DNA from 2 places in the Neobacillus sp. PS2-9 genome. Region 1 is predicted to be linked to the other one. Evidence: riboswitches for the same ligand, from Rfam matches in the RefSeq annotation. Region 1 holds a riboswitch; the other holds the start of a gene.
The links. Region 1 has a riboswitch for FMN ahead of RCG25_RS09010 (ECF transporter S component). Riboswitches for the same ligand answer to the same signal wherever they lie in the genome.
Positions count from the first base shown of each region.

Region 2: another riboswitch for FMN. It lies ahead of ribD (bifunctional diaminohydroxyphosphoribosylaminopyrimidine deaminase/5-amino-6-(5-phosphoribosylamino)uracil reductase RibD); the one in region 1 lies ahead of RCG25_RS09010 (ECF transporter S component).

Region 1 is NZ_CP133269.1:1,807,217-1,814,599, reverse strand. Features, by position in the region: gene RCG25_RS09020 (YpbB family protein) at 1-952, opposite strand, end outside; gene RCG25_RS09015 (ferredoxin) at 1,211-1,459, shown strand; gene RCG25_RS09010 (ECF transporter S component) at 1,759-2,343, opposite strand; FMN riboswitch at 2,504-2,634, opposite strand; gene RCG25_RS09005 (peptidoglycan DD-metalloendopeptidase family protein) at 2,759-3,526, opposite strand; gene RCG25_RS09000 (hypothetical protein) at 3,695-4,888, opposite strand; gene sigX (RNA polymerase sigma factor SigX) at 4,863-5,414, opposite strand; gene RCG25_RS08990 (ATP-binding protein) at 5,647-7,383, opposite strand, start outside.
Region 2 is NZ_CP133269.1:3,118,010-3,125,392, reverse strand. Features, by position in the region: gene katA (catalase KatA) at 1-1,318, shown strand, start outside; gene RCG25_RS15810 (oxidoreductase) at 1,417-2,259, shown strand; gene RCG25_RS15805 (serine hydrolase) at 2,356-3,444, shown strand; gene RCG25_RS15800 (CBO0543 family protein) at 3,477-4,001, shown strand; gene RCG25_RS15795 (GyrI-like domain-containing protein) at 4,337-4,807, shown strand; FMN riboswitch at 4,905-5,051, shown strand; gene ribD (bifunctional diaminohydroxyphosphoribosylaminopyrimidine deaminase/5-amino-6-(5-phosphoribosylamino)uracil reductase RibD) at 5,176-6,258, shown strand; gene ribE (riboflavin synthase) at 6,274-6,933, shown strand; gene RCG25_RS15780 (bifunctional 3,4-dihydroxy-2-butanone-4-phosphate synthase/GTP cyclohydrolase II) at 7,179-7,383, shown strand, end outside.

The DNA of each region.
Region 1 (7,383 bases):
TTGTTCCCGATTTTCGAGAAATGGATAAAATCTCCTCTTGTAGATTTTTGCTCACATATGAATCAATGGAAAAATCATTTACATGTAATGCAAATTCAACAAGATGATCTTCAATAGTACTCATTTTCAACTGTCTAAAATTGGCAATGTGGTCGAGCGGATATCCCTGATTTAATAAATCCCATGTTTTCCTAGATGATAGAGTTAATTCATTTGTTTGTTTAAGGCCGCGAATAAGTAAAGGTAAAATGCTAAATTGACCTGCTTCCTGTCCAATCTTTTGTATTAAATAATGAAGGATTTGAATAAAAGCAAGGTGGTAATCGTGCACATCCATCTCTACCTTTCTAGCTGTCTGTTGTGGCGTTAAACCAATCTGTTTAAAACCAGTCAGCCGAAAAACAAAAATGGATGGGTCCACACCTTTATAATGATCAAAACAACTGACCAATTCAGCAAAAACCAATTCACCTACTTCTTTCTTTGGAATTTTTATCTCTTTTAATACGCTTTTCAACCATTGGTGGTGTTCTTTATTTTTTTGTATGGGAATATATCTTTTCTCCCCGTATACGAGATTCGAAGTAACCTGAATGAATAACGATAGTCTTTCCCAAAATAAATTTGTAATTGAATGATAATTCCACCCATCCAAATAAGACGTTGGTGGATTTTTTTCAAGGAGTGTCTTCCCATGAGTGGTAAGATGGTATCGCTGATCACCATGAAAGGAGATTTGATTTTGGTTTATCATGGATTGGATAATCTCTTCAAAAGTGTCTCTCTTTAGGGGTTCATAAATACCAAAAAAATGTTTCAAAGAAAACAGATGGGCATCCTGAATCGTTTGAGATGACTTTTTTCCATTAAGTAAATGAAAAATGGAATAAACTGTTCGCTCGCAATTTAGTTGTTTTAAGCAATAAAGAATAATGGATTCTATCTGCTTCAATCCACCTCACCACTTTTTCCTGTTTATATTCGACAAAATATCCAATTTTTCTATTATTATTTTAACATGAAATTGAGGTACTTGTTGCTGAAAATTGTGTAACTTTAAGAAAATCAATTTACCGATGGAAGGCTATAATAACATTTTTCTATTGAAAAGTTGCCCATACAGTTTTACAATAGAAATGAGTTATGCGTTTCCATTTTGCAATGGAAATTAGCAAGAATATTATTGTTAATTTACTGGGAGGTTTTTTTCATGGCAAAGTACACAATTGTTGACAAGGAAACATGTATCGCTTGTGGTGCATGTGGCGCAGCAGCACCAGATATCTATGATTACGATGATGAAGGTATTGCATTTGTAACACTTGATGATAACGAAGGTATCGTTGAGATTCCAGATGTATTAATCGATGATATGATGGATGCATTTGAAGGTTGCCCAACTGATTCAATTAAAGTTGCAGACGAACCATTTGATGGTAATGCAACTAAATTTGAATAATATTTTGCTAATAATATATTCTTAAGCTACTACCCCTCCTAAAAAAATAGGAGGGGTTTTCCATTATTTAAAAATAAGGCTGTGTTAAAGAACAATGTTGATTTTTACACCCTGTTGTTTGGAGCGGAAGGCACGAAGACTCCTGTGGGAGTATGGTTCAGGGGAGACCCCGCAGGCGCTAGCGCCGAGGAGGCTCGCCGAAACACCCACGAACCGCTCGTGCCTGGAGCGGAAATCAACAGGCAAGTAACAGAGCCTAAAAAAAAAGACAAAGGCCCGAAAATGGACCTTTGTCTTTTTTATGCCCCTTTAATGATTGAAAATTTATTAATCCATGACTGCATCCGAATAAATAACAACATGAAGATGAATGACATCATTACACCCTTCAATATATTAAAAGGCAGTATAGCTGGAACGACTAGATTTCGCATATCTGGAAATCCCATTAATACCGTATAGGCCGGTAAAATGATGATGTAATTTAAGATGCTCATAATCACAGCCATTGTGACGGTTCCAACAACTAAAGCTAGTGTCATCCCTTTTTTTGTTTTTAGTTTGTTGTATACATAATATGTCGGAAGAACAAACACAATACCAGCTAGGAAATTAGCAATATGACCTACAGGAATTCCCGTTTGGCTTCCAGTCGCAAGATAGTTAAGCACATTTTTGAAAAACTCAACCAATATACCCGCAATCGGGCCAAAAATTAATGCAGCAATTAAAGCAGGAATATCACTGAAATCAACAAATAAAAAGTTCGGAAACAACGGCAGCGGAAAGTTTAGTAGCATTAACAGATATGCAATACTACTTAGCATGCCAATTGAAACATAGGCCTTAACATTCATTTTCTTCGTTTTCTTCATTTTTTCCATCTTCCTCTCTCCTTTTTTGATCCATCACGTTAGGAAGAGAGGTTCAGCAAAAAGACGATCTCAAGAATAAAAATACCCTCAAGCAATTAACTTGAGGGAGTTTACAAAGGCACGCTTAATAAACGTCCATTGAGATATCATTTTTGAACGTCTGCAGAACCTCCATCTTCTCCCATCCAGACTATACTGTCGGCTTTGGAATCACACCAAATCCTGCCCATACAGGCTCGCGGGCTTAGAGCAATGCTCAATACCGCCGATCGGGAATTTCACCCTGCCCCGAAGATAGATCGATATTAAATTACAAGTTTAATTATAATGGAGGACAAAGATTTTGTTAAGTAAAAGGTTTGCTATTTTTCTTTTTTGTAACATATATTGAAAAAACCTGCAGAAGTAAAGTCTGCAGGTTTAGCTATTTTTGGATAATTAATATTTGTTTTGGTCTAATCAAATCAGAGGTCAGCTGGTTTAATTCTTTAATTTTATTTATAGTTGTATTTCTTTTCTTTGAAATAGAGTACAAGGTATCACCTTGTTTAACGATATAAGTGTCCTTTATTGACGATTCAGTTGTTTGAAGTTTGCTATTATCGTCACTCGTGTGAAAATGTGAACTAGCCTCTAGTATATGATCACCTATACTAGCTACTCCCCCTTGAACTGTTTCACCCACATCTGCTTTCCCAAGTAGAACTTCCGGATCCAACGCAAATTTCTTATCGTATCTCCACTCTAATTGATGTGTTTCAAAGTGAAGGTGTGTTCCTGTAGCTTGTCCTGTTTTTCCCATCTTGCCAATCATATCACCTTGCTTAACGCTTTGTCCCACCATAACATATCTCTTGTTTAAATGAGCATATACTGTTACAAAATTACTTGGGTGTTTTATAAATACCACATTACCATATGTAGTAGAAAAATAGGATTTTAAAACCACACCATCTTCAACAGCAAGAATAGGAGTATCTATGCTTCCGGCAATATCAATACCTTTATGTTTTCCATTTCTTGTTCCATAGGTGTCAGATATAATCCCATCTGACGGCCAAATCCAGCGCTCTTTAACTTCAGCCGTTTCAGGTGTACTTGCTGCCTCTGTATGTCGTCCACCTAAAAATAATAAACTGACACAAAGCGCCATAATTATGGCAATAAGAAACCTCTTTATGTAGTCACGCATTCCTTTCTTTTCCTCCTTAAACTTTTCCTCTCCTCCACACTATGTTAAAACCCTTCTATTTAGAACATATTGGTTTTTGAAGAGGGAATTGCACATACTTGTTATAATTTGGAGACCATTGTTATTTTATACAAAAAAAATCAACCTAAAACGGTTGACCTTTTTCATTTATTGGATTGAACGCAAATTCGGAGCTACTGGTACTTGGTTTTCCTTTGTTAAATCAAATGGACCCAATTGCAAAATCGGAGAATCCTTAACTACTACTTTTTCTAAACCAAAATCTTTAGCAGTTAGTAATAAGGCTTCAAATGCAGATACTGTCATTTGGTTATTCTGTAAAGTAGTATTCCCCTTAAATGATAGAACTAAGGTCTTATCTGTAATAGAAACGTCACTAATCGGCAACAATGGTGAAAGAGAACCCGTTAGACCTAATTCTGTTTGATCCGTTTTCATTGCATCTAAAGCTTTGTTAATATCAGTATAGGTAGTTGTTGACGGTGTTAGGAATGGAACATCACTTCCTGTAGGGTAATAAAAGAAATACCCATGATTCTTTATTGCATTAATATCTATTTCCTGTTTATTACCGAAATTACCCAATTCAATTCCCGGTTCACCGTTCGTTGAAAATTTTACTTTTTTTATATCACTGTTCGAAGATATATCCTTATTTATCACATTAATAAAGTTGGTTTCATTAGTTGAACCTTGTCCGTACTGATGATTTAGAGGAGCATCGACTTGAATGGTAGTGTGGTCTGAATTTACACTCATCGTAACATTTAGTGGATAAAAATCGGTAAGTCCCCATTCTTCCTCATTTAAGTTTGCCATATTTTCATTATATAGTGTCAGCCATGATTCATTATCAGATGTTGCTACAACCGTTGAAACGGGTATTAGTATCTGTCCTTGCGGGTCTGGAATCCAGTACGTTAACACCTTTCCATTACCAACATCGTCTGCATAGATGGCTGTTTTTACAGTACTCGCTGTCATAACCTCATTTTTAGGAGTTCCTGACAGTGCCTTTTCTTTTGATGAAGGTTTACCTTTATCCATGGCAAAAGTCGAATTTTTCTTTTGATCGGCATCTTTTATTTCTGTGTTGAACGAGGTCATTTCTGCTTGTTTATCAGAAGAAGAATGGGCTCCATCCATTAGTTTAGGGACCAAAATGAAAAATAGAAGCAATGCAGCTGCAGTAGCCAAACTCGGTAACAGCCATGTTTTAGTTTTTCGCCTATTTAGGGAAAGATTTTGGTATATATCACGAGGATTACGATGATCCTTTATTTTTGGCATTTGCATTAATAATTCTTCGAGCTCTCTATCGCTCCACTCCGACTTTTTCACTAATTAATCCCTCCTTTTCATAAAACATTTCCATATGCCTCTTTAATACCTTTAAGGAGCGGTGTTGGGTGGTTTTAACCTTACTTTCCGTCCATCCTAATGCTTGGGCCGTTTCTGAAATGGATAAATCCTGTAGGTAACGCAATATAATAACTGCTCTTTGGTCCATCGTGCAATATTCAAGACATTTGTATACCCATTTAATTTCTTCTCGTTGAACTGTAATTTCTTCTGGTATTGGAAATTCGTCTTTAACTTGACTGGTTGACCAATCAAATTTTTCGAGTAATCTTTCCTTCCAGCCCTTTTGCTTACGAAAAAAGTCGATGGCAACATTTCTCGCAATCGAGTATAGCCAGGTCTTTTCGCTACTTTTTCCTTCAAAACGATTATAGGACTTAAATACCCTTATATAGACCTCTTGGACAAGATCTTCAGCATGCTCTTTATTTCTGACCATATAAAATAGAAATTGAAAAACGTCATGATGATATTTTTGATAAAGTTCATCGAAAACGGAGTCCATCAATTCCCCTCCCCGTTCAATAATATTAGTCGATAGATATGTATAAAAGGTTACACCTTATAAATATAGTCTTTTTTGGAGTAAAAAGGAAGGAATTTGCTGGAAGTTAATTTTATGGATTAAAAATTAAAAGATGCCCATCAATTAGATGAGCATCTTCGTTTCTATTTAATTACTCTCGCTTTAATTGTTTCCCGTGAATCAAGATGAATCGGCAAGATAGTTGGAAATATTACTTTTTTCGAGGGAGAAGGAAGGAAAATGTCGTTCCTAGTCCCATCTTACTTTGAACAGAAATATGACCGCGATGGGCATCGATAATATTTTTAGCAATTGCTAAGCCAAGGCCAGTGCCCGCTCTTCCTCTTGTTCTTGCTTTATCGGCTTTATAAAAGCGTTCAAAAACAAACGGTAAATCTTCTTCAGGAATTCCAGAACCTGAGTCTTTGACTTCAATTTTTATTGCCTGTTCTTCATTTGAAACAGTTAACTTAACTAGTCCACCTTTTGGAGTATGTCTAATCGCGTTATCAATTAAATTGGTTAAGACTTGTTCAATTCTATCAGGATCAAAGGAAACGGTTGAAATTCCACTGCCTATTTCTACAGTCAATTGAATTTCATTATCCTTCGCCAATCCCTGAAATTTGTGAATAATACGATTGATAAATGAAGAAAGATCTACTTCTTCAAAGGTTAACTGAAGATGCCCCGCTTCCATTCGTGCAAGGTCAAGTAGTTCATTAACAAGGCGTCCCATTCTTAATGATTCATCATAAATGACCTTGGCCATTTCCTTTTTCTCTTCCTGGGATTCAGCAATGTCATCGACAATAGCTTCGCTGTAACCTTGTAACATGGAAATAGGTGTCCTAAGTTCATGTGAAACATTAGCAATGAAATCTTTTCTCATCTTATCTAACTGTCTCTCTTCAGTCATATCCCTTAATACCGCAACTGCTCCGCGAATAAATTGATTACTGTAAAGTGGACTCACTAATATAACCCAGTGACGACCTTGAAGTGAGATTTCACCCACCTGTTCCTTTTCAGTATCTACCGCTTTTTGAAAGAGATTCATTACCTGTGATGGAATGGCCTCTACATCTGAAGTATTTCCTCCTTTTTCATAATACCAATATTGGAGGAACCGATCTGCAGGAGGATTGGTAATTAAGATGGTACCATCACGGTTAAAGGTAATAACCCCATCAGCCATACTGCTTAATATACTGGCGAGCTGCTCTTTTTCCTGACTAAGAGCATTCATATTAAACTTTAATTGCCGTCCCATTTGGTTAAAAGCAGTGGCCAATTCTCCGATTTCATCATGAGTAAGAATGGGAACCTTTGTATCAAATTTTCCTCTCGCCACTTCAAAAGCAGCTTCTCTCATTTTTCTTAATGGAGCGGTAATTCTCGTTGAAAGAAAAAAGGCAAAAATAGTTGTTAAAATAATTGCCACACCTGCAACAAGCAGGATAAATTTTGTTGTGGAATGGGTAGTTTCCTGCATCACCCGTAGTGATTGATAAATAAATACAGCTCCATGTTCATCACCAGGTAAATGCAATGGTACACCAATAATCGAAAAATCCGATTCGTTTCTTCCGATATTTTCAGAAAGATCGGAGACTTTTTCAACCGTCTTTTCTTGAAAGACTCTCGCTAACTCTTTGTCATTTTTAATGTATGACAATGTTAATTTTTTTTCTTTTTCCGTATTCGGAGAGTAGTAGATTTCATTCTCATTTTTAACAATGACCACTTTGGTAACATCGTCGATAATTTCCCATGATATTTCTAACCCCAGTGGGAATTTCTCATTTGGATGTTCTTCCAAAACATTTGCAATTTTTTCAGCAGTACTAGTAAGGTTATCTTTTGTCTCATGAATGTTGTAGTTTTGAAAAAACTCTAGGAGCATGACAGTTAAGATAAACAAAATAAAGGATACTAATAGAAGAAT
Region 2 (7,383 bases), 1.3 Mb from region 1:
ACGAGTACCTGAGCGTGTGGTTCACGCAAAAGGAGCTGGAGCACATGGCTATTTTGAAGTGACCAATGATATGTCCAAATACACAAAGGCAAAATTGTTCAATGGTGTGGGAAAACAAACTCCAATGTTTATTCGATTCTCAACTGTAGCTGGTGAACTTGGCTCAGCTGATACAGTTCGTGACCCACGTGGTTTTGCTGTGAAATTTTACACTGAAGAAGGAAACTATGATTTAGTAGGAAACAATACACCTATCTTCTTTATTCGTGATGCGATTAAATTTCCTGATTTTATTCATACGCAAAAAAGAGATCCTAAAACTCACTTGAAAAATCCAAATGCAGTTTGGGATTTCTGGTCCTTATCACCAGAATCGTTGCACCAAGTGACGTATTTAATGGGTGATCGTGGATTACCAGCAACACTTCGTCATATGAATGGATACGGCAGCCATACCTTCAAATGGGTAAATCAAGAAGGTGAAGCTGTTTGGGTAAAATATCATTTTAAAGCGGAACAAGGTGTCAAAAACATGTCACCTGATGTGGCAGCAAAATTAGCAGGTGACCATCCGGATTATCATACAGAGGATTTATATAATGCCATTGAAAATGGTGACTTCCCTGCATGGAGACTCCATGTTCAAATCATGCCATTTGAAGATGCTGATACGTACCGCTTTGATCCATTTGATGTGACGAAAGTATGGTCACACAAGGATTATCCACTAATTGAGGTAGGTCGTATGGTCCTAAATCGCAATCCTGAAAACTACTTTGCTGAAGTAGAGCAGGCGACATTCTCTCCTGGAACAATGGTTCCTGGTATTGAAGCATCACCGGATAAAATGCTTCAAGGTCGCATTTTTGCTTATTCTGATGCTCATCGCTATCGTGTAGGACCAAACCATAATTTACTTCCAATTAACCGTCCTAAGGCAGAGGTAAATAACTACCAACGTGATGGTGCAATGCGTTCTGACAATAATGGAGGCGGCTCTGTTTACTATGAGCCAAACAGCTATGGTGGACCAAAAGAAGCACCAGAACATAAACAGACTGCATTCCAGGTTTCAGGTGTAGCCGAGCAGGTAGCCTATGACCAAAATGATCACTATACGCAGGCTGGTGACCTTTACCGTTTAATGTCCGAAGAGGAAAGAGCACGACTTATTGAAACCATTGTTGGCGCAATGAAGCCAGTTGAAAGAGACGATATTAAACTTCGTCAAATTCAGCATTTTTATAAGGCAGATGCAGAGTATGGTGAGAGAATAGCTAAAGGCTTGAATTTAGCCATTCCACAAGAAGTGAAGTAAAACAGCAAGATTATTAAACCAGTAAGGCCGTTCATAAAAGCTGAACGGCCTTTTTTCATGGTATTATGTAGATAGTAAAATTATGGAGGAATTGGTATATGAATCAACCAATTGCAATTGTCACTGGGGCTTCAAGTGGTTTTGGACTATTAACAACAATAGAGCTGGCTAAAGCCGGTTTTCAAGTAATCGCTACTATGAGAAATAAAGAAAGAAGCGGGGAGCTCCTAAAGGAAGCAAATAGACTTACAATACAATCGAATTTGATTGTATGTGAACTTGATGTTACCTCTGAGGCTTCGATTGAACAATTAGCTGCTCGGATTAAAAGCATAGGCCGGGTAGATGTTCTAGTGAACAATGCTGGCTATGCTGCGGCCGGGTTTGTTGAGGAAATTACAATGGAGGAATACCGAAAACAATTCGATACTAATTTCTTTGGCGTCATAGCAGTAACCAAGACTGTTCTTCCTTTTATGAGAAGTCAGGGGAAAGGGAAAATTATTAATGTAAGTAGCATAAGCGGGAAAATCGCCTTTCCAGGACTATCACCATATGTTGCTTCCAAACATGCGTTGGAAGGCTGGAGCGAAAGCTTACGATTAGAGTTATTACCGTTTGGGATCGCTGTCACGTTAATTGAACCAGGGTCATATAAGACCAATATCTGGTCGTCCGGTAAACAAGTTACCACACAATCACTACAAACAGATTCACCCTATTATAAATATATGAAGAGTATCGAGGACTACATTTCTTCAGGGGAAGGACAGTTTGGTAACCCTAAGGATGTAGCAGAGAAAATAGCCAGTATTGCTTTAGACGATGGGTCTAGTTTAAGGCATCCAATTGGAAAAGGAGTGAGGACAACTCTCCTATTAAGAAATCTCATCCCATGGAAACTTTGGGAGAAGATTTTTATTAAAAAACTGAATCGATAAAAGATAATACTAAAAACTCAAATAATCTACAAATTTCGACAAAATCTTCTTCTTTTTCCTATTAAACTAGTACTTAGTTACTAGGAGGGAAGGATAGTGTTAATAAACAGAATAATTATTTTCGTGCTCTATTTCTTACTGATTTCACAGGGGGTCTTGGTCCAAATAGTAAAAGCTGATCAAAACCAAGAATTTAATACCCTTCAGGCAGATCTAGCCCAATACATAAAGCCATACCAAGGAAAAGTGACCCTTCGTTATCAAAATCTAGTTACAAATGAAGGTTATTCATTAAATAGCAATACGGAAGTGCCAGCTGCAAGTACCATCAAGCTTCCGTTAGCTTTATATGTGATGAAGCTTGCAGATGAGGGGAAAATTAACTTAAACGAAACATTAACATATCAAAGCCGGCATTATTATGGCGGCAGTGGTGTCATCCAAAATGACAAGGTAGGTTCAGTCTATACCATTGATGAACTTGTCGAAAAAGCGTTGATTTATAGTGATAATATTGCATTCATTATGTTGAAAGAGCGGGTGGGACCCAATCAGTTTGTTTCATTTTTAAAAAGCCTCGGAGCTGAGTATGCCTATCCAGGTGGAAGGAATACGACCTCAGCTGACGATTTAACCCTATATACAGGAGAACTGTATCGTTACGCAAACCAAAGCGCCAATGGAAAAAATCTTGTCCATTACCTTGAACATACGGTTTATAACACCACCATTCCACAGGGAATTAAGGATGTGCAGGTTGCTCATAAAGTTGGAATGATTCCAATGAATTTAATATACAACGATGCGGCCATTGTTTTTGCAGATGAACCGTATACGCTTGCGATTACGACAAGAGGGATTGCCTATGAAAAATCACAAGAGGTAATCGCAGAAATCGCCTCAATCGTTAACAATCATCATCAGTTGATTGCGAAAGAAAGAAGTAAAAAGCTGGCGATAACAGTAGGAGCAAAAATTGACAGCATATCAATGCCTATTGAAAAAGGATCCTTTTATTCTGACGTTTTAGAAAGAAAACTGTATAGGAATTTGTATAACCCTTCTAATGACAATGGGTATTTTGGAAGGTTCTCTCCCTATCAGCAGCTCGTAGCTATTCAATTTGAAACAAAGAATCTTCGCACACCATTTGGAACTGATAATTTTACAATTAATTGGAAATGATAGGTGTAATAAGAGCGCGAAGGAGCATCCTGGTGAATCTGAATGTAATATACGGGGCCATATATATTTTTTCAGCAATCAAATGGGGAGATTGGAAAAACTGGAAAGCTTATTATCCCACCTTTCTCTTTTTAATGGTAGGTGATTTGGTCTACCAATATTTGTTCTATAAGCATAGTATGTGGGAATACGTGCCTGTAGGAAGTGATAAAGGTTGGGCTAAACACACTCATATAGCCTTTCTGGTTATGTTAATTAAGTATCCTATTACTATTAGTATATTTCTCGGTCATATGCCGAAGTCTTTCAAGAGGAAACTAGTGAATATCCTTTTTTGGACCTTTATATATACGCTAAATGAATATGTTGATTTAAAATTAGGGGCATTGGTTCATAAGAATGGTTGGAATTTAGGTTGGTCGGCCATTTTTAGTTTCGTTATGTTTTCAGTTCTAGCGATACATTATTATAAACCATTTTTAGCTTGGGTTCTGTCTGCCCTCTATGCAACTTTACTATGGTATGTTTTTGATATTTCATCAAGTATTTTAAAATAAATGGTTTTCTCAAAACATCCTTTTATAAGGTTGTTTTTTTTTCTAAAATGGCTTTGTTAAACTTGCCTGTTGATTTCCGCTCCAGGCGCTTCGCTTTCCGTGGGCGTTTCGGCGAGCCTCCTCGGCGCTCACGCCTGCGGGGTCTCCCCTGAAACGTACTCCCACAGGAGTCTTCGCGCCTTCTGCTCCAATCAACAGGGTGTAAAAATCAACATTGTTCTTTAACACAGCTTTTTTTAAATAAGAAATAACACAGGAAGTCGAAATATTTTTGCAGGACTTTAAGGGATATTATTAGAATAATAGAAATATGATGGAACAAAGGGGGGATTAGCTTGGGAATCCAAGTAATTGAAAAAGAAGAAATTAAGGTTGTGGGAATTTCGTGGACAGGTACTTACGCAGAAGTAAGCACCATCCCGAGTCTCTTTAACAAAATGGAATCACGATTGCAAGAAATACCCTATCAGTCAAAAGAGCCTGTTCTCATTGCACCTTTTCATAGCAGGGAAACAGAGTTTACCTATTACGTCACAACACCCGTAGATAAACTTGACGCGATCCCAGAAGGAATGGTTGGATTTACGATTCCAAGTAAAAATTATGTATACACTACCCATAAAGGAACACCAGAGGAAGTAGAAAATACATACCTTCGACTGTTCAATTGGATGAAAGAATATGGATACGAGCAGGATCACCATGCATTAAGTTTGGAAGTTTATCAAGAAGAGCATAAACATCAAAATGCAACGGGAGATCTTCATTTTGAAATTTATTTACCTGTAAAGACTTATAAGGAATAAGTAACGGCCAAGTTCCGGCCGTTTTTTTGTTTGAACATATCAAAGGCATTTTCCTTTACTGTTTAAAAGAAGTATAATAACATTTAATATATCTAAATAATTCCTTCGGGGTCAGGTGAAATTCCTAACCGGCGGTGATGAAGCTATGCTTCTTAGTCCGTGACCCGTTTGTCTGCTTGGATAAACGGTGGATCTGGTGAAACTCCAGGGCCGACAGTTAAAGTCTGGATGGGAGAAGGAAAAACGAGGTTTATGGGTAGGGTGAAGTGTACCTATTTTTAAGCTTTTATTTCCTAATGTCTTTAACGACCCTGAAGAATTAATTTTCTTCAGGGTCTTTTTTAATCCTTTTCAAAGGAGAAGAAATAATGAACGATACATTTTACATGAATCTAGCTTTAGATCTTGCCAAAGGAACGCTAGGTCAAACTACTCCAAACCCTGTGGTAGGTGCTGTACTGGTGAAGGATGGCCAAATTATTGGAATGGGTGCCCATTTAAAAGCAGGTGAAGCACATGCAGAAGTACATGCCATTCAAATGGCAGGTGAAAATGCCAAGGATGCTACTTTGTATGTAACACTTGAGCCATGTAGTCATCATGGAAAAACACCGCCCTGCAGTGACTTAGTGATTAGAACTGGGGTAAGGAAAGTATTTGTGGCAACAACTGACCCAAATCCACAAGTAGCAGGAACCGGAATTGAACGAATCAAAAAGGCAGGAATTGAAGTGGAGGTTGGTTTACTCCAAGAGGAAGCTCGTGAGCTGAATAAAGTCTTTTTTTATAACATTCAAACAGGCCTACCGTATGTCACATTAAAATCGGCAGCAAGTTTAGATGGGAAAACGGCAACGGTAACTGGTGAGAGTATGTGGATTACCGGTGAGCAAGCAAGAGCTGATGTTCATCAGTTTCGCCATCAGCATGACGGGATATTAGTTGGTGTTAATACCGTATTAAAGGACAATCCATCGTTAACAACAAGAATGTCTTCTGGTGGCAAAAATCCCATCCGAATTATTCTTGACACACACCTAAGAACGCCAATCAATGCCAAGATTGTTACTGATCATCAAGCACCGACTTGGATTGTGACAGGGAATGATGTAGCCCGTGAGCAAATCCATCTTTTTATGGAACGGGGCGTTGAAATAATCAAAATGGAAACGAACCACATACGTATAAAGGATTTACTCGGTATTCTCGGAAAGAGGGGTATGACTTCACTTTTTGTTGAAGGTGGTGCAGAAGTGCATGGCAGCTTTTTAGAGGAACGATTTTTTCAACAGATTATTACCTATATTGCACCAAAATTAATTGGTGGAAAATCGGCGCCAACTTTATTTGGTGGCCATGGGATCGAAAAAATAGCTGAAGCCGTTTCATTGAACATTAAACAAGTGGATAGGATTGGTAATGATATAAGAATCATTGCAGAACCTATGTAAGGAGAAGAAACTAGTATGTTTACTGGAATCGTTGAAGAAATAGGAAGCATTGCCAATATCCAAAGAACGGGTGAATCGTTTGTTCTTACGATTGAAGCGAAAAGAATAATTGAAGATGTTCACCTTGGTGACAGTATTGCTGTCAACGGAGTATGTCTGACCGTCACTTCTTTTTCCGGAAAGCATTTTACCGTTGATGTCATGCCTGAAACGGTGAAAGCGACGAGCTTACATACAATAAGGCGTGGTTCAAAAGTTAATTTAGAGAGAGCGATGGCTGCAGGGGGAAGATTTGGAGGTCACTTTGTTTCTGGCCATATTGATGGGACTGGGGTCATTAAAAGGAAACAGGCGCTTGAGAATGCGGTTTATTATGAAATTGAAGCAGAGCCCGATTTACTGCGATATGTCATATTAAAGGGATCGGTTGCAGTAGATGGGACAAGCTTAACAGTCTTTGCTGTAACAGAGGACAGCTTTACTTTATCATTAATCCCTCATACATTAGCTGAAACAGTACTAGGGTTAAAGGGCTCTGGGGATATTGTGAACCTCGAGTGCGATATGATCGGTAAATATGTAGGTCATTTTTTAACAAACCTAACAGATGATTCAAAGCAAAAGAGTCGAAAAGGAATAACTGCTAATTTTTTAGAAGAAAATGGATTTTATTAAAATATTTCTTTTCGAACGGCTATGGGTTAATTGATAAAGGCTGTGTTAAAGAACAGTGTTGATTTTTACACCCTGTTGATTGGAGCGGAAGGCACGAAGACTCCTGTGGGAGTATGGTTCAGGGGAGACCCCGCAGGCGCTAGCGCCGAGGAGGCTCGCCGAAACACCCACGGAAAGCGAAGTGCCTGGAGCGGAAATCAACAGGCAATCTTACAAAGCCTTGATAAAAAAAGGAGTGGTTTGGCATGTTTAATACGATCGAGGAAGCTTTATCGGATCTGAAAGAAGGCAAGGTTATCATTGTTTGTGATGACGAAGATAGAGAAAATGAAGGGGACTTTATTGCCCTGGCTGAAAAAACTACCCCTTCTGTTTTAAATTTTATGGTAACTCACGGCAGAGGGCTTGTGTGTGTACCGATAGAAGAAGAGTTAGCGCAAAAATTAGATT